Regions from separate parts of the Planococcus sp. 11815 genome, predicted to be linked through region 2. Evidence: riboswitches for the same ligand, from Rfam matches in the RefSeq annotation. Region 2 holds a riboswitch; the other holds the start of a gene.
The links. Region 2 has a riboswitch for cyclic di-GMP ahead of M1Q06_RS15550 (amidase). Riboswitches for the same ligand answer to the same signal wherever they lie in the genome.
Positions count from the first base shown of each region.

Region 1: another riboswitch for cyclic di-GMP. It lies ahead of flgB (flagellar basal body rod protein FlgB); the one in region 2 lies ahead of M1Q06_RS15550 (amidase).

Region 1 covers NZ_CP096991.1:212,758-221,612, forward strand. The annotation lists gene M1Q06_RS01155 (hypothetical protein) at 1-236, shown strand, start outside; gene flgM (flagellar biosynthesis anti-sigma factor FlgM) at 257-529, shown strand; gene M1Q06_RS01165 (flagellar protein FlgN) at 570-1,046, shown strand; gene flgK (flagellar hook-associated protein FlgK) at 1,074-2,264, shown strand; gene flgL (flagellar hook-associated protein FlgL) at 2,289-3,170, shown strand; gene M1Q06_RS01180 (flagellar hook-basal body protein) at 3,379-4,191, opposite strand; gene M1Q06_RS01185 (flagellar hook-basal body protein) at 4,207-5,010, opposite strand; cyclic di-GMP riboswitch class I at 5,226-5,312, shown strand; gene flgB (flagellar basal body rod protein FlgB) at 5,395-5,787, shown strand; gene flgC (flagellar basal body rod protein FlgC) at 5,793-6,245, shown strand; gene fliE (flagellar hook-basal body complex protein FliE) at 6,271-6,567, shown strand; gene fliF (flagellar basal-body MS-ring/collar protein FliF) at 6,590-8,236, shown strand; gene fliG (flagellar motor switch protein FliG) at 8,248-8,855, shown strand, end outside.
Region 2 covers NZ_CP096991.1:3,089,582-3,098,436, forward strand. The annotation lists gene M1Q06_RS15525 (SDR family oxidoreductase) at 94-987, shown strand; gene M1Q06_RS15530 (hypothetical protein) at 1,044-1,316, opposite strand; gene M1Q06_RS15535 (hypothetical protein) at 1,356-1,589, opposite strand; gene M1Q06_RS15540 (TIGR04104 family putative zinc finger protein) at 1,800-2,099, opposite strand; gene M1Q06_RS15545 (fructose-1,6-bisphosphatase) at 2,299-4,230, opposite strand; cyclic di-GMP riboswitch class I at 4,865-4,956, shown strand; gene M1Q06_RS15550 (amidase) at 5,004-5,885, shown strand; gene M1Q06_RS15555 (diguanylate cyclase) at 6,159-7,772, shown strand; gene M1Q06_RS15560 (HEAT repeat domain-containing protein) at 7,769-8,821, shown strand; gene M1Q06_RS15565 (glycosyltransferase family 2 protein) at 8,821-8,855, shown strand, end outside.

The DNA.
Region 1 (8,855 bases), 450 kb from region 2:
ACTTATTCACGGGCGTCTCTGTCCATAAGATTTCCGAGTTTCTGCGGGAAGGACGGATTTTGACAGGCGATTATCCGAATCTTGGGTATCCGTGCGCCCATTGCAAAGAAATCATCCATCGGCACATGCTCTGTGAAGATTGCCGATTGGATTTCTTGAGAAGCGCCAATGAGATCCTGGCTGAAGATGGCGATTGGACGAACAGCAACCAAGCGCACTGGAGACTGAAGAACTAAAACTAAGAGGTGGTGAAGGAATGAATATTGATAAAACGAATAGTTCTTCCTTTATACAGTCTTATCAAAAGCAAATGCAGGTGACGCCGGCTCAAAAGGCGCGCCCGCTTCAACAGGAAGACCATCTGCAAATTTCAAGTGAGGCGAAGGCGATGTTCGAGAAGAATACGGAAGCGGATATCGCCCGTCAGGAAAAAATACAGCTGCTAAAAGCACAGGTGGCCTCTGGTGAATATCAGGTGGACCAAGACAAGGTAGCTGAGAAAATCCATCAGTACTGGTTTGACAAATGACAGTTGAGCGATGGAAAGAGAGGGAACTCCGGTGTTGAAAATGATGACCGCAACACTTGATGAGCTGATTACCATACAGCATCAGTTGATCCGCTACGCCGAGCGCAAGCAAACGGTTTTGATCGAGCATAAAGTCGATGAGCTGACAGAACTCGTCAAAGAAGAGACACGGCTCATTCGCAGGCTCGGACAACTCGAAGATGAGCGAGAACGCCTGGTGATTGAAGTGCTCGAAGAACATCCAGGGCTCAGCTTCAGCCAGTTCACGGACCAATTGCCCGACGAAACGGCAAAACTTGCGCTGCAGGAACAATTAACGACCTTAAAGCAATTGCTCGTGGAACTGCAAGCGAAAAATCGCCAGAACGAAAAGCTGGTACAGGACTCCGTAGATTTCATTTCAGGCATGATCGGGCATATCACAACACCTGCGAAGCAGCCGTATAATTACCAGCCTCAATCCAGCACCAAGCATACACAGTCAACCAATCGGGGCTTTTTCGATACAAAAGCGTAAAGTCCCGCGAAGAAAGCAGGGGATCACGTGTCAACTTTTCACACTTTGGAAACCGGCAACCGCGGCTTGTCTGCAAGCCAGGCAAGCCTCTCCACGACCGGCCAGAATATCGCGAATGCCAATACGAAAGGCTATTCGCGCCAACAAGTGAATACGAGTTCTTCTGCTTCTCTTGAAGTTTGGACCAATCAAGGATCGGGACAGCTTGGAACCGGGGTTTCCATCGACTCGGTGATGCGCGTGCGTGACCGCTTTCTTGACCAGCAATACCGGGGGCATACAGCAGAATTTGCGGAGTGGCAAACGAAAAGCGATGCACTTGGCAACGTCGAAACGATTCTCGGCGAGCCGGGAGACAATGGCCTCAACGCTTCAATGGGTCGCTTGTGGAGCGCTTGGCAAGACTTGGCAAGCGACCCGTCGAACTCAGCCGTTCAAGCAGTCGTGAAAGAGCGGGCGCAAGCATTTGCGGACGTAGCGAAAACAATTGACCGGTCGATGGGGGATTTGACCGCGGAGTTGAAAGAGCGTACAACGGCTGCAGAGAAAGAAGCCCAGACCTTAATCTCGCGCATTGAAGAATTGAACAAAAATATTATGCGTACAGGCCCGCAGGCAAACAATTTACGTGACGAGCGGGACGCGGCTGTCGATGAACTGTCGCAGTTGATGGACATCAAAGTCACAGAAAAAACAGATGGCGGCTATGCGATTGCATTGGCGTCAAACAATCAGCCAGTGAAAGCCGGTGAACCACTCGACCCTGAGACAGCCGGCGGCAAGCTGGGCGGACTCGCGGAAGCCGCAGCTACAGTCACGAGCTACCGAGAAAATATTAACGTCGCGGTGACAGAATTCGCGGAAGCGAACGGCAATGTTTTTGAAAATACGGCACCAGGTGAATTGAGCGTGGCAAAAGATACCAAGCTCGAACTGCCAAAAGGCCTTGATGAAGACGTGAAAAAAGTACAAGCCGATTTTCGTTCACTAGTGAGCGGCTTAGGTGCAGAAGCACAGAGTGCAGGCTATGCGGTTTCGACGCAGCAGCAATTGATGGTGTCGACCGAAAATCGCCGCCAGTCAGTTGCGGGTGTTTCACTGGATGAGGAAATGTCGAATTTGGTGAAATTCCAGCATGCCTACAATGCTGCAGCCCGATTGGTGTCAACTACCGATGAAATGCTTGATACAATCATAAACCGAATGGCTGCACGTTAAAGCTGATAAACGGAGGACAATCCCATGAGAGTAACCCAACAAATGATGCATCAAAATTCCGTCAACCATATGCAGCAAAATCTCGGGCGCTTTGAGAAAACCAATTTGCAGGCAGCCAGCGGCAAATTGCTTCACAAACCGTCTGACGATCCGCAAGCGGTGGCGAAATCGATGAGCTTAAAAAGCGTCATGTCGGCGAACGATCAATTCGAACGAAATATCGGAGATGCCAATCTGTGGCTGGATGAAAACGATCGTTCCATCCAAGCGATGGTCGATGTCACCCAACGCATCCGCGAGCTCGGTGTTCAAGGCGGGAGCGGGACATTGTCTCCGGAAGATCGCGAATTGATTTTCAAGGAAGTCGGCGTGCTAAATGAGCAATTACGCCAATTTGCCAATTCGGAAGTTGATGGAAGGTATTTGTTCGGAGGCGGCGACGGCACGGTAAAGCCATTTGCGGATGCTGTTTCTTTTGAAGCAGCACCAGCGAACGGGCCACTGAAAACGGTGAAAATCGGCCCGGGGATGCAAATTGAAATCGGCATTTTGCCTCAAACGCTCGTCGGCAATGCAGAAGATCCAAGCAATTTGTTCCGGGTGGTCGGCCAACTTGCTGACAGCATACAAGCTGGCGGGGAAGTCGGACTCGATGGCATTGACGAAGCGATGGAGCGTCTCCTCACAGCAGCTGCTGAAAACGGCGCACGCCAAAATCGCATTGAATCGACCGAAAGCCGTCTGTTGGACGCCAAACTTTCTCTTGGAACTGCGTTATCTTCTATAGAAGATGTAGATTATGCTGAAATACTAATAAAATTAAAAAGTGAAGAAAGCATTTACCAAGCGAGCCTGTCATCATCTGCCAAGATTATGCAGACAAACTTAATGGATTTTCTTCGATAAACGGCGGATGCATGCAGGCATCGGCTGTTTTTTATTTTATAGGAAGAGCTATATAAACTTAGAATTCGATGAAGATCAGGTAGAGAATATGTTTATCCATTAAGTGGCTAGTACTCAAACTTTTGCATAAAAAACCCGCAATTCCAGATAATTCCTGGAAATGCGGGTTTTTTTATTATTATAGTAATCAAACATAAAGTGGAGAATATTAGGATTTCATTGTATTGACCAAGCCCATCATATCATCTGCGAATGAAATGGCGCGCCCTTGTGATTGAAAGAGGCGCTGCGTGGCGATCAGTTCGGTCATTTCACTCGCCATGTCGACGTTTGAAGTTTCCAGCACCGCTTGGGAAATAGGGGAACCCCCCAGCTCCAAGGCGCCGGCGGCAATTTGTTCAGCTTCAGTGCCTGGCAAGCGGTAGCGATTATCGCCTGTTTTTTCCAGAAGGGCGGTCCGGTTAATTTGAGCAGTTCCGAATTGGAACGTTTCAGCTGCTTGGCCGGCATAAGTTGCGGTCACGGTGCCGTTTGATCCGATGCTCAATTCTTCGTATCCCGCTGCAAGCGTGATCGGTGTGCCGTCAGCGCCCAAGACCGAATCGCCGGAAGCGGTGACAAGCGCCAAACGGTCGCTGCCCGCAATTGGCTCGGTTTGGAATGATCCATTTCTAGTGTAAGAAATGCCATCTTCGTTCGAGACGCGGAAATAGCTGTTCGGCGAATCAATCGCAAAGTCCAGTTCGCGACCTGTTTCCTGCATCTGCCCAAGCGAATGGCGGGTGATGCCATCAGACAATAACATCCCACCGCCGATGCGCAGCCCGTCCGGTGTGCTTCTTCCAATTTCGTTGGCAGGACCGGCTTGCTTATTCACGCTGTGAAGCAAGGCGTCCGCAAAATTGGCTTCTTGTTTTTTATAGCCCGTCGTATTGACGTTGGCGACATTATTGGCGATCATATCAATTTTTTTCTGAAGTTCGCGCATCGAGCTGCTTGCCGCATTCATTTGGATGTTCATATGATTGGCTCCTTATCAGACCCGGCCGATTTCATTAACCGCTTTTTCCATGCTGCGGTCATAGGCCTGGATCACTTTTTGGTTGGATTCGAATCCGCGGTAAGCGGTCATCATGTCGGTCATCGTGCGGGTCAAATCGACATTCGATTGTTCGACAAAACCTTGCTTGACGAATCGTTCGGCATCTTCAGCAAGTGCCGGTGCATCCGCATCGTCTCCTGCCCAGGCAAGCAAATTGTGCCCTTGCTTGATCAATTGTTCCGGCTCGTCCGCAGCGCCAATCCAGATGCTTCCGGCACCTACGCCATCCGAACGCGTGAGTTCGCCGTTCGTTTGGACAGAAAATCCGCCATCGCCGACTTGAATCGGCTGGAGGTTGTCGCCGAGCACCCGCTGGCCGAAGCTGGTCGCAAGGAATCCTTGCGCATCGACCGTGAATTGCCCGTTACGCGTATAGCGGATGTCGCCTTGTTCTGTTTCAACCGCAAACAATAACGTGCCGCGTTCCCCGGTTTCGGCATCTAGCGGCAAATTATCGTTGACTAAGGCGAAATCGGTCGCATTCCCCGTTTCGCGTATCGGCCCTTGCAGGAATGAAGGAATCGCTTCTTGAACGTAAACGCCAGTGGAAAGTCGGCCAATCGGCGCAGGCTGATTGGCATTTTGCGCTTTGATCAATTGCTGTGGAAACGAGCGAATAGCCGCTTCATCTGTCTTGAATCCCGGGGTATTGGAATTTGATAGATTATTTGTCAATATTTGTTGATTTCTATTTTGAGACATCATTCCTGAGGTAGCTGTGTATAATCCTCGAAACATATTACCTAGTCACCTTCCTTTTCACAGTCTTTTGGACTATGTATTCTTTGTGGTGTCTTCATTTTAACAGAAAACCGTAGATTAAATGGAAAAAATAGTAGAATTTTTTTATAAAATAAAATAGCCAAAATAAAAAAAGCATGATACTATACCGAGGTAGTAACGACTCAAAATGATTCTAAAAGACGAGTTTAAAGAAAAATATACCCATATCATGACGAAAATAGCAAACTTATACGAAAGTTAAGGACGCAAAGCCACGGGTCTAACTGTCTAAGACACAGGATCGCCGGGTTACCGAAAGATGGTAGATTTGACTCAAATCCGCCTTTTTCAAAGTGGGTTTTTTATTTGGGCAAATTTGGGGACGAGGGGAGAAAAAAGATGAACATCTTTCCATCAAGCATTCAAAAAATGGAGCAGGCATTGTCGACTTCGACATTGAAACAGCGTGTCCATGCCGGAAATATCGCCAATGTCGATACAGCAAATTACAAAAGTAAGCAAGTGAATTTTCAACAGGCGATGGAACAGGCAAGCGCCTCGCAGATGAAGAGCTACCGCACAGATGCACGCCACCTGGAATTCCAAAGTGGGGCGGGGGCAACGCCAGTAACGGTCAACCACAACACGAAAATGACACCGAACGGCAATAATGTCGATATGGATGTTGAAATGGCAGAACTGGCAAAAAACCAATTATGGTATAACGCCGTGACAGAGCGCGTCAACGGCAAGTTTTCCAGCTTGAGTTCAGTCATCAATGGAGGGAGATAACGCTTATGTCTTTATTTAATGGTCTGAATATTAGCGCATCTGGTCTAACCGCCAACCGTTTGCGAATGGATGTTGTGTCTTCGAATATCGCCAACGCCAATACGAACCGTGCAGAGTTGGTCAACGGGGAATGGGTACCTTACCGCCGCAAGACTGTGGAATTATCGACCGCCGGCGCTTCGCCATTCGCTAAGCAATTAACGGCCGCCATGGAAAATAAAGGAGCCGGGGCAGGCGTAAAAGCAAGCGCCATCCGTGAAGACGCTACACCGTTTCCGGTCACTTACGATCCGGAACATCCGGACGCAGATGTTGAAGGATATGTGCGCACGTCGAATGTGGACCCGATCAAGGAAATGGTCGATTTGATGTCGGCGACGCGTTCCTATGAAGCGAATGTCACCGCGATGAATGCCTCGAAAAGCATGTTTATGAAAGCATTGGAAATCGGAAAATAACGAAGTTTAGTTTAGGAGGGGCAGCATGGAGAAAATTGCACAGTTGCAAACACCGTTTCTGCAAAATCAATTCCTGGAAAAAATGCAGCCGGAGCCGCAAGCGACAGGGTTCGGCGATGTCTTCAAGAATGCATTGAAAGAAGTCAGCGCGGCGCAAAATGTATCCGATAAAAAGACGGATCAATTGTTGACGGGCGAAGTGAAAGACGTCCATGAAGTGATGATCGCTTCGCAAAAAGCGAGCCTATCGCTTCAAATGACAATGCAAGTGCGCAATAAAGTGGTGGAAGCGTACCAAGAAGTGATGAGAATGCAAGTATGAAAGAAATTAAGGTGTGCGTTCAATGAAAGAGAAGTTCGAAACCTATAAAACCAAAACAAAAGACTCCTGGGGCAGTTTATCGAAAGCGACCAAATGGCTGATGGCCGCGTCCTTTTTCATCACATTACTTGCCCTAGGGCTTTTTGTTTTCTTCAATAGCCAAACGAATATGTCGCCTTTGTACTCCAATTTGGATCCTGCGGAAGCAGGCGAAATCAAGGCAGCGATCGAAACCCAAGGAATTCCAGTCGAAGTGTCGACGGACGGCTCGACTATCTCCGTCCCGGACGAGCAAGTCGCCAGCTTGAAAGTGAGCCTAGCGGCAGAGGGCTTGCCGAAAAACGGCAATGTCACGTACGGCATATTCAGTGAAAACATGGGGCTTGGGATGACCGACCGCCATTTTGATGTCGTGGAACGTGACGCGATGCAAAACGAACTTGCGTATTTGGTGAAACAAATCGCTGGCGTGACTGATGCCAACGTCATGATTACCTTGCCGAAAGAAAATGTCTGGCTGACCGATGAAGAACAAGTGTCGACCGCATCGATCGTCATCCAAGGCGACGGCACTTTGAATTTGGACCAAAAACAAATCAACGGTTTATACCATTTGGTCAGCAAGTCGGTGCCGAATTTGCCGATGGAACAAATCGTCATTATGGATCAGAACGGACAAGTATTTGAATTGCAAGATACAGGCGCTCCGGACACTAATTTGACGGTCTATCAGCAAAACCGAGAAATCCAGCAAGGCATCGAACAAGATATTCAACGTGAATTGCAGCAGATGCTCGGGCTATTGCTCGGGCAGGACAAAGTCGTTGTTTCCGTTATGGCAAACATCGATTTCACGAAAGAAAAACGCGAAGAGCAATTGGTGGAGCCGGTTGATCTCGAAACGGGCGAAGGCATCGACATCAGCGTCGAGCGGATCGTCGAAACTTATGCAAGTGAAGGGGCGGCGCTGGCAGATGATGCCGGAACCGGGGAAACGGATATTGCCAATTACCCCGCAGCAGACGGCACCGGAACGAGTGAATCCGAACGGACCGAAGAACGCATCAACCGCGAAGTCAACCGCATTAGCCGGCAGATCGAGATGAGCCCTTATGTCATCGACGATATTACGATCAATGTCGGCGTCGAGCCGCCGGTGCCGGACAATCCGGCAAGTTTGACCGAGCAGAACATGACCGATATCCGCAATTTACTCGGGAATACGGTCAGCGCATCGCTCAGCATGAACGAGTTCCAGCCGACGCCGGCAGAACTCGATGACCGCATTTCAATTTTTGCGACAGAATTCCAAGGTCGTCCGAAACTGGCCGAAGAAGAGCCGGTCACGACATTCTGGACAGGCGTTCCGCTTCTTTGGTACGTACTTGCCGGAGTGGCTGTGATCTTGTTGACGGGGATCATTCTCCTTGTAGCCAAGAGACGCAAAAAGCAGCAGGAAGAATTGGCAGCAGAACTTGAGATGGATTATTTCGAGCGGGCGGCTGCGAAAATGCAGCCAGCAGCAAACGCCACCGAACAAGATGGTGGAGTCGATTTGTCTGAATTTAATAATCGGACCAATCCAAAGCGCAAAACCATCGAGAAGCTTGCTAAAGGGCGTCCTGATGATTTCACAAATCTACTGCGCTCATGGATGGCGGATGAGTAGGGGAGAATTGAATGGTAGAACGCATTAAAGAATTGACGGGAATCCAAAAAGTCGCCGTATTGCTTGTAGGTATGGGTCCTGACGTTTCCGTCGAAGTATTCAAGCGCTTATCTGAAAGGGAAATCGACCAATTGACGATGGAAATTTCCAATGTGCGCCAATTGAAGAACAGCCAGACAGAAAAAGTGATCAACGAATTTTATGAAATGGTCCTGGCGCAGGATTATATGAACGAAGGCGGGCTCAGCTACGCGCGGGAAGTTCTCGAAAAAGCGCTCGGCAAAGAAAAGGCCATCGACACGATCGGCCGCCTGTCAAATCGGCTTCAAGTCAAGCCGTTCAATTTCGCGAGGCGCTTGGATCCGGCCCGGCTTGTGACCGTGTTGCAGAACGAACAGGCACAGACGATTGCATTGGTGTTGTCTTATCTTGATCCAAAGCAATCTTCGCAAATCCTCTCGCAGTTGCCGGTTGAGCAGCGGGCGGAAGTAGCAAAACGAATTGCGTTAATGGAAAGTACGTCACCCGATGTTATCCAGCAAGTGGAACAAATTTTGGAGCGGAAACTATCTTCTGTGAACGGTGTCCAGGATTACGCAGTGACCGGTGGGGTGGAAGC
Region 2 (8,855 bases):
GGAACGCTTACATTTCCACTAAAGGTTTCACTCTTGTTTCAAGTGGTAGATAAAGGTAGAAACCAACTATTACCAACCTGAGGAGAGATTGAAATGGCGAATATCCAAAACCCTAGAACGCAATATACAACGGAAGATTTTCCGAAACAATACCAGGAAGCCCCTGGCGTGCAAAACCAAATGACTCCTGTGCCGGACTGCGGCGAGAAGACGTATAAAGGTTCAGGCAAGCTTGAAGGACGCAAAGCGCTAGTAACCGGTGGTGATTCCGGAATCGGCCGTGCTGCAGCCATTGCATACGCTAGAGAAGGGGCAGACGTGGCAATTAATTATTTGCCAGCAGAGCAATCCGATGCCGATGAAGTGAAACAATTAATCGAAGCAGAAGGCCGCAAAGCCGTCTTGATTCCCGGCGACTTGAGCAACGAAGCGTTCAACAAGGAAATGGTTGAAAAAGCGAACACTGAACTTGGCGGATTGGACATTTTGGCACTCGTAGCCGGCAAGCAGCAAGCCGTCAAAGACATTGCCGACCTTCCGACAGAACAGCTTGAAAAAACATTCCAAGTCAATGTCTATTCCATGTACTGGACAGTGAAAGCGGCGCTTCCATACCTACCAGAAGGCGCGTCGATCATCACGACAAGCTCAGTTGAAGGCTTTGACCCAAGCCCGATGCTGCTGGATTATTCAGCAACGAAATTCGCGATCATCGGCTTCACTAAATCCTTGTCTAAACAATTGGCGGACAAAGGCATCCGCGTCAACTCCGTCGCGCCAGGCCCAATCTGGACAGCGCTTCAGATTTCCGGCGGACAGCCTCAGGAAAACATTCCTGAATTCGGCAAAGGCACACCAGAGACGCCAATCGGCCGCGCAGGCCAACCGGCAGAACTCGCTTCTGTCTATGTCTTCCTGGCTTCCATCGAAGCTAGCTATGTTACAGGACAGATCTACAGCATCACTGGCGGCATGACGACCGCTTAAGTTAATATTCAAAAAGCGTGAGGTACCGAATCAATCGGTGCCTCACGCTTTTTTCATTACATATTTTTGAGCCACGTCATCAGGCGCAAAATCTCGAAGGGTTCTGCCCAGGTGATGACAAAAAGGATGACGAAGAAAATAGAGAGCGACCAAACTTTCAATTGCCCCGGCTCTCTTTTCAACACGGCAATGAAAACGGTGCCCACCGCTCCAAACAGCAGCAGGAAACCGATAAGTGCAAGCGGCTCGGAATACCCAGAGATCAAACGGTTGAGCATGAGCAATAGACTTCCCAAAATGATGAGTCCAATTGAATATTTACTGAACATCTCGTCTCCCCCTTTTTCAAGAAAGCCCGCTGTTAATCATCACGGCGCAAAGCCGTAGTAGAACAGGATATGTGCATAAAAACCGACGAATGCGACTACTAAAGTCACCAGGACAAATAACACCACCATGATGATTTTGGAAAACTTGCCGATATCCAACCGCCATACGCCTTTATAGACCTGCACCCATAGCGCCACGACGAATGGAACGACCATCAATAGATAGAAAATGGCGAGGCCGTTCCCAAAGACATCGAAATAATCCCGGTTCACACTGTCGCTGGTCCTGAAATAACGGCTCATCCTAAAAAAGAACGCGAGAAACGACAACTGAACCACCACACCATAGATGAGTAGCGGAACCCTGAATTTCCCCAGGTTTCGCAGCATCCACAAAACTATGCAGTACAGGATGGCTATTAGAACGGCTATGTAAAAACTGAATGGATAAAAGATATGAACACGTCCTTCTTCCCGCTTACTTTACCAAAGCGGTTCGTCTTCCTCTGTCAATTCGACTAAAAATGGGTAGGCAGCTATAACGATGACCCCACTGGCGATGATCAATATGAATATCGTAACGACCGAGAGATTAAATAAAACCCCGAAAAGCATAGCCAATGGCGTTAGGAAGTTTAAAAGGCCGGCTCTTTTTTTCGATTGCGTGGTAAGCAATTGCTTTTTCCCGCAATGCGGGCAAATCATGCTGGTATCCAAAGTGAACATCTTTTTAACCGTTTGCTTCCAACTCCATCGCTTGTGGCAGTTCTGACAAATTGGCATGGACTCCCTCCAGTCATCTTATAGTTTAAATTACGCTCATTAAGACCTTGTCCTTATTAGACTAACAGAGATAACCAAAAATTCCCACAATACAAATTCCAATTAACTGGGTTTCGCTCTTTGAGTTAAGAGCTCTCCCGAATCTATCTTCACTAAAAAAAGAGCAAGAACTGGATGCCAGTTCTTGCTCTTGATGCGGTTAATTCATATAGCGATGCTTTCTTAAGCTGTTCAAATTGGCGATTTCCTGCAGGAGCTCTTCCCCGATATTCGTCTCCCGCACCTTTTTGCGCTCAAGTTCTTCGTCGACCAATCGTTTAATCGACAAGACGTCGGTTCCATTTTGCAATACTTCTTCCTTGGAATTAAAACGCTGATGCGCGACGAGCTGCATGCCGTAAGAGTTGTACAACAGCGTATAGCCGGCGATTCCCGTCGTTGACTGATAGGCTTTCGAAAACCCGCCGTCGATGACGATCATTTTGCCGTTCGCTTTGATCGGGTCTTCGCCGTCCCGTTCTTTGACCGGCGTATGCCCGTTGATGATGCGGCCGTAGTCGGGGTTCAAGTCGAATTCCGCAAGCATTTTGCGGCACATGTCTTCGTCTTCACGCAAATGGTAATACGGGTTTTTCCGTTCTTTATGCGTTTCTTTGTCTTTGATGAAATAGCGTTCGAAAGTCGTCATTTCGCGTTTTCCGAACAGCGAGGAGTTTTCGCCTGTCCATTGGTACCACACCATATCGGTCGCGAAATCATCGGTTTCTTCCGGATGCGCAAACGCATAGCGGGTATACTCTTCGAAAACATCAAGCAATTCCCGTCCTGCGTAACTTTCGCCTTCGATTTCCATTTGCTTCATATCACCGTTTTCTTCGAGCGGGATACAGCCGTGAATGAGCAAATTGCCATTGTATTGGAGATACAGCTTGCCTTTTTTCATAAGGAAGTTCATATGCCGCGACAGTTTCTCGGAATGCTGGATGGAAAACAGCAATTTGTCGATGACTTGCTGTTCTTCTTCGAGTAAGCGGTCGGGGTGTTTCGGATCGATTGTGGCAAAGCATGTGTTCTCTAGCGGATAAGTTTTGCCGTGGATCGTCGCTTCGTTTTTATCGTAATCGACTTTCTCCAATAGCAGGCGGTCTTCCATGGCGAAACAGGAGCGCCGTTTGATGATCGGGCTTTCGAGCTTGAACTGGATGATCGAAATCGCCTGATGAATCTTAGTGATCTGCAGCTGTTCCTGTTCCGTTAATTGTTCATCTGAAATCCGCTTTGGATGGAATGCCGGATTGTCCTCATAATATTTCTCCGCCAAATTCAATAACGGACGTAAATTGATGCCGTACACATCCTCGATAATGTCCAGGTTGTTATAGCGTGCACAAATGCGGATGATGTTCGCGAGGCAGACTTTGGAGCCGGAATAAGCGCCGATCCACAGGACATCGTGGTTGCCCCATTGAATGTCGACGGAATGATAATCAATAAGCGTGTCCATAATCTTATGCGGATCCGGTCCCCGGTCGTAAATATCGCCGACGACGTGAAGATGGTCAACGGTCAGCCGCTGCATCGTATAGGCGAGGCCGACAATCAGCTTGTCCACTTGCCCCAATGAAATGATTTGCTCGAGCATCTTCGCATAATAATCTTTCTTATTGGTGAACTCGTCCGTTTTATATAGAAGCTCTTCAATAATGTAGACGAATTGCTTCGGCAAGGCTTTGCGCAATTTGGAGCGCGTGTATTTGGATGAAGCGTAAGCTACCAGCTTGAGCAGCCGCTCGATCGTTTCGATATACCAGTCCTTCAGCTCTTGCTTGCTGCTGAAATGGCTTTTGATCAGGCTCAATTTTTCTTCCGGGTAATAGACGAGCGTCGCGAATTCGTTGAGCTCTTCTTCTCCCATCTCACCCTCGAACAGATCCCTAATTTTCACTTTGACGTTGCCGGAGCCATTGCGCAGCACGTGCTGGAATGCCTGGTATTCGCCGTGGAGGTCGCTGACGTAATGCTCCGTCCCTTTCGGCAAATTCAAAATGGCTTCCAAGTTGATGATCTCCGTCGCCACCTTTTCTTCGCTGTCGTATTTTTCTGCCAGTAGATCCAAGTATTTTGAACTGATCATACGGAACCCTCCTTCAAGTAATATGTCTTAATCGAATTCAATTGAAAGCAAATTCCTGAAAAGCGTGTTGATCAAACGGGTATGTGGAAGGAATTTCTCTATATTCCCAGTCTATAGGAGTTTCCGCGAAGGCTCTAGTATTAATTGAAGGGCGGCAGTAAATTGGAAGGCCGTTGATGCTTGATTGCCAAACTTGTGAACCATAAACTATTCATTCCTAAAAATTCAGCGTGATCCACCCATTTAAGGGTAAGAAGAAATAACACGAAATAACTTTTATATAGAAAGGAATCGTTATGACACAATCTCTAATAAGCTTGCTCATACTAGCTTTTATTGTAATAACCCATATTATGGCTTGGAAATGGGCCGCCTATATTCAAGAAAAATATGCCGGCGATGCTAGGAAAAGACGGCTTGCTGTGGGCGCCCTTTTTATGTCCATTGCGGCATTGTTCGGTTTAACCGCCTTCTTTCTCATACAATCTTCTTTTTAAAATCGTGAAATCAAGAAAAAGAATGATAGGACACAGCTTTTTATTTCAAACTTCTCGATAAGTGTCATGTAAAAGCTTTAATAGGTACATAGTTACTATTTTAATGCAACATACTGGAATTATAATAAGAAAAAAACTGAAAAAGGCAAACTTACCTGAAAAGGAAGGACGCAAAGCCATGAGCCTACCCACTGCTTAAGCAGTGCACGGTCGTCAGGTTGCCAGGTACCCATTCTGCGGGCCTCGGCTGACAGAATGGAGGAACAACAGAATATGTTGAAGAAAGCGGCGATGTTGATGTTCGCAATGTCTCTTATGCTGGCGTTCAGCCATGCAGGAAACGTACAGGCAAGCGGCGATGCGCCTGATACCCGTGCCACTTGGCTATGGAATCCGTGGATGTTCGTGGAAGATGAAGCAGCTGTGCTCGCTTTTCTCGAAAATAAAAACGTCAATAAAGTCTATGTCCAGATCGACCGCGACATTCCCAAAAATACGTACCGCAGCTTTGTCACGCAAGCGCATGCACGCGGCATAGCTGTATTTGCGCTCGACGGAGCACCAGCCTGGGTTGCGCCAAAAGGCTATACGAACCAGAACATGTTGATGAACTGGCTGGGCAATTATCAAAGCGGATCGACACAACAGGCAGTTTTTGATGGAATCCATTTGGATGTGGAGCCTTATTTATACAGCGGATGGAATTCAAACCGCGCCGCTACTGTGAAATCCTATCAATCGCTTCTGCAAAGAGCCGCAGTGAGCTCTGCACAGTTGAACTTACCGCTCGAAGCCGACATGCCATTTTGGTTCGACGAGATCTCTTATAAAAATACGTTCGGCAGCGGGTTATTGGCCGAATGGGTGATCGCCAATACGGACGGAGTGACATTGATGGCTTACCGGGATTCCGCGCCGATGATCATCGATATCGTCAAAACTGAAATTGCCATGGCCGAAAAATACGGCAAACATGTGGTAGTGGGCGTAGAAACAGGCGTCACCGATGAAGGCAGCATCATCACTTTTGCCGAAGAAGGCGAAGCGTTCATGAATGTGCAGTTGGCTGAAGTGGCCGCCCATTACTCGGCATACTCCGCCTACGAAGGAATTGCTATTCACCATGTTGGCAGCTGGATGACACTTAAACCATGACCAGACCGGACACTTCTCCTAATCTTTGGAAGTGTCTTTTTATTTTTCTTTGCTTTGCTGCAGGAATCAGGTAAATGGGCAATGTCATTGGATAGCCATGTTTCTGGGTGTAAATCACTTACTTGGATGCTAATTGATGTTATTCTATAAGTGGAAAATATTATCTATTTAACTATTCAAATGACATATTAATGAACATCATTTTCAAGCCCAAAACTCCGCATATCGTCCCACATCAAGTTCGGGACATTCTTTGAAGGACGGTGAAAGAAATTGGCCCAAACAGATTATAAAGCTTTACTTGCCACACGAATGGAACGGGATTTCTCGAAATGGGCTGCTCAAGGCACAATTCCAGAACGCGAAGTCTACCGGTTTTTGCATACGATGAAAGGCACTGCCGGAACGATTGGCATGATGGAACTGTCCGATTTTTGCGCACGCGAGCTGGATGCTTTCTCAGAACACAGCACCGAGTTGCTTGCTGTCGATTCGCTGGCAGGATTCATGTCTTCATTCCGAAATTATTTTGCAGCTGACGAGCCTGCAAGCCAACAAGAGACCGAGTTGGAGGCGCCGGAAAGCAAAGCCTCGAGTGAAGAAGCCCTCGTATTGGTCATCGATTCCGATGCTGAATTCGCCGCGAAGCTCAAAGAGACATTGGAGCCTAAAGGCATTCCTGTCGTCATCGCTTTGAATGGCCAAAAAGGCACGGAATTATTTTACACATTGCATCCGCAGATGGTGTTATTGGATGCGAAGCTGCCGGATGTTGACGGCTTCAGCCTGGCCGAAAGAATTGCCGAAGCCGGCAGAAGCCGCCACCTTCCCCTCGCCGTCATGAGTGAAGATGACAGGATCGATCACCATATCCGGGCAATGGAAGTCGGCGCCACCGATTTTTTGGCCAAGCCATTGAATATGGCGTATTTCCTTCCCTATTTAGCCAATCGCCTGCGTGGCCAGGAAATCATCTTGCAAGGCACGCGAATTGATGAATTGACCGGAGCCGGAAATCGCCAATCCTTTGATGAGGTCCTGCTGCAAATGACCAATCTCGCTGAAAGAACCGGCAAGCCGTTTACATTGGCCTTGCTCGATTTGGACCATTTCAAGAAAATCAATGATGACCACGGGCATTCAGTGGGAGATGAGGTTTTACGTTCCTTCAGCCAGTTTGTGTTGAACTTGAAACGTGAATCGGACTCGTTCTTCCGCTATGGCGGAGAGGAATTCGCCTTGATTCTACCCGAGACCAAGCCGCAGGAAGCTGCCGCATTCATCGATCGCCTGCATAAGGCACTATCTGAAACGGAATTCGCTATTCACGCCAACGCCCCGATTCGCTTGACGTTCTCTGCCGGTGTCAGCGAATACCGGCTCAAACAGGAAACGATCGTCAATAAAGCCGACAAAGCTTTGTATCAAGCCAAGCGAAATGGGCGCAACCAGACGATGGTCTATGAATCCGCAGAACATGACTTAAAACGTAAATTGAATATCGTCATTGTCGACGATGACTCACTCGTGCGCAAACTGGTCGCCAAGCAGTTTTCCAATTGGAAAGCGGAGGATTTCGATATCCAGATTGAAGAATACGCAGACGGTCTCGCGCTGGTCGATTCCGACTGGTACCGTCCGGATGAGAATTACATGATCCTGCTGGACGGCGTCATGCCGAAAATGGACGGACTGGAAGTGCTGAGCCATGTGCGCTCGCAATATCCGCACGACAATATCGTCGTGTCCATGCTCACGTCCCGCAACAACGAATCCGATATCGTCTTGGCCTTGAAGAGCGGAGCCGATGATTACATCGTCAAACCGTTTTATGCACAGGAAGTCGTAGCCCGTGTACAGCGGCTCACGAAGAGGATGTTCCAGTGAACTTATCCCATTTCTGGATCCTCATTGCCTCCCTGTTCCTCGGCCAATTGCTTCTCTTGTTGATCTTAGCTTGGCGCAAGCAGCGTTCGAATAAACGGGAAGCCGCAATCAACGGCCAATACGATGCCTTAACTGATTCATTCAGCTCTTATATGATGGATCCTTCAGACGAACGGTTCATCGAAGAATTGAAAGCTTCCCCTTACCATTTGGTCGTGCTGGAACGCTTATTGAACCATTACGTATCCGTCACCAAGGGTGGCGCTGATTCGCCTGCTGTCTCACGCCTGTCGGAAGAATTCCTTTCCAAGCGCTACGTCAGGCTGCTCAAGCGCGGAAACTGGGCGATGCGAATGAATACTTTATATTTCATCGAAGACTTTCGGATGGAGTCGCTCGTTCCACAGCTAAAGGAAAAATTAGCGAAAAGTTCCCGGCTCGACCAGGAGACGCAGCAATTGATCCGCACGCTCGCTTCTTTAAACGAGACGGTGGCCATCAAGGCGCTCGCAAAACACCCCGATGCCCCCGCCCGCCTGTATATCGATGTTTTTAAACGGTTGGACGAACTGACGAAACTGGACGAGTTGAATGCTGCCTTAAACGAAGAAAACGACAACCAGACGTTGAAGCATTCGGCCATCTCCTATATCGGCATGGCCGGCATGACGCTGTTTCTTCCGCGCATTGAAGAAGAGTTGCAGCATCCTGAGATGGAAATGCGCATTCAGGCACTGAAAGCGATCCTTCATCTGCAATACATGAATTCCCCAAGCGCCCTTGCACCGTTTTTCCAGTCGGCTGCTTGGCCTGAGCGCATGTTTGCCGCCCAAATTGCCGGAAAGCTGCAATTGTCGCGCTATAAAGAAACGCTAGGCGAGTTGCTCGGGGATCCGGTCTGGTGGGTCCGCTACTCATCAGCCGAAGCCTTGACCCAGTTTTCTGAAGGGGATATCGTGCTTACCCATCTCGCAGAAAGCCATCCCGACCGCTATGCACGCGACATGGCGAATCAATGGAAAACCTCCCTTTTAGGAAGTGAACAATAATGCAGGAAGTAGCGCTGATTTTATCCTATATCGT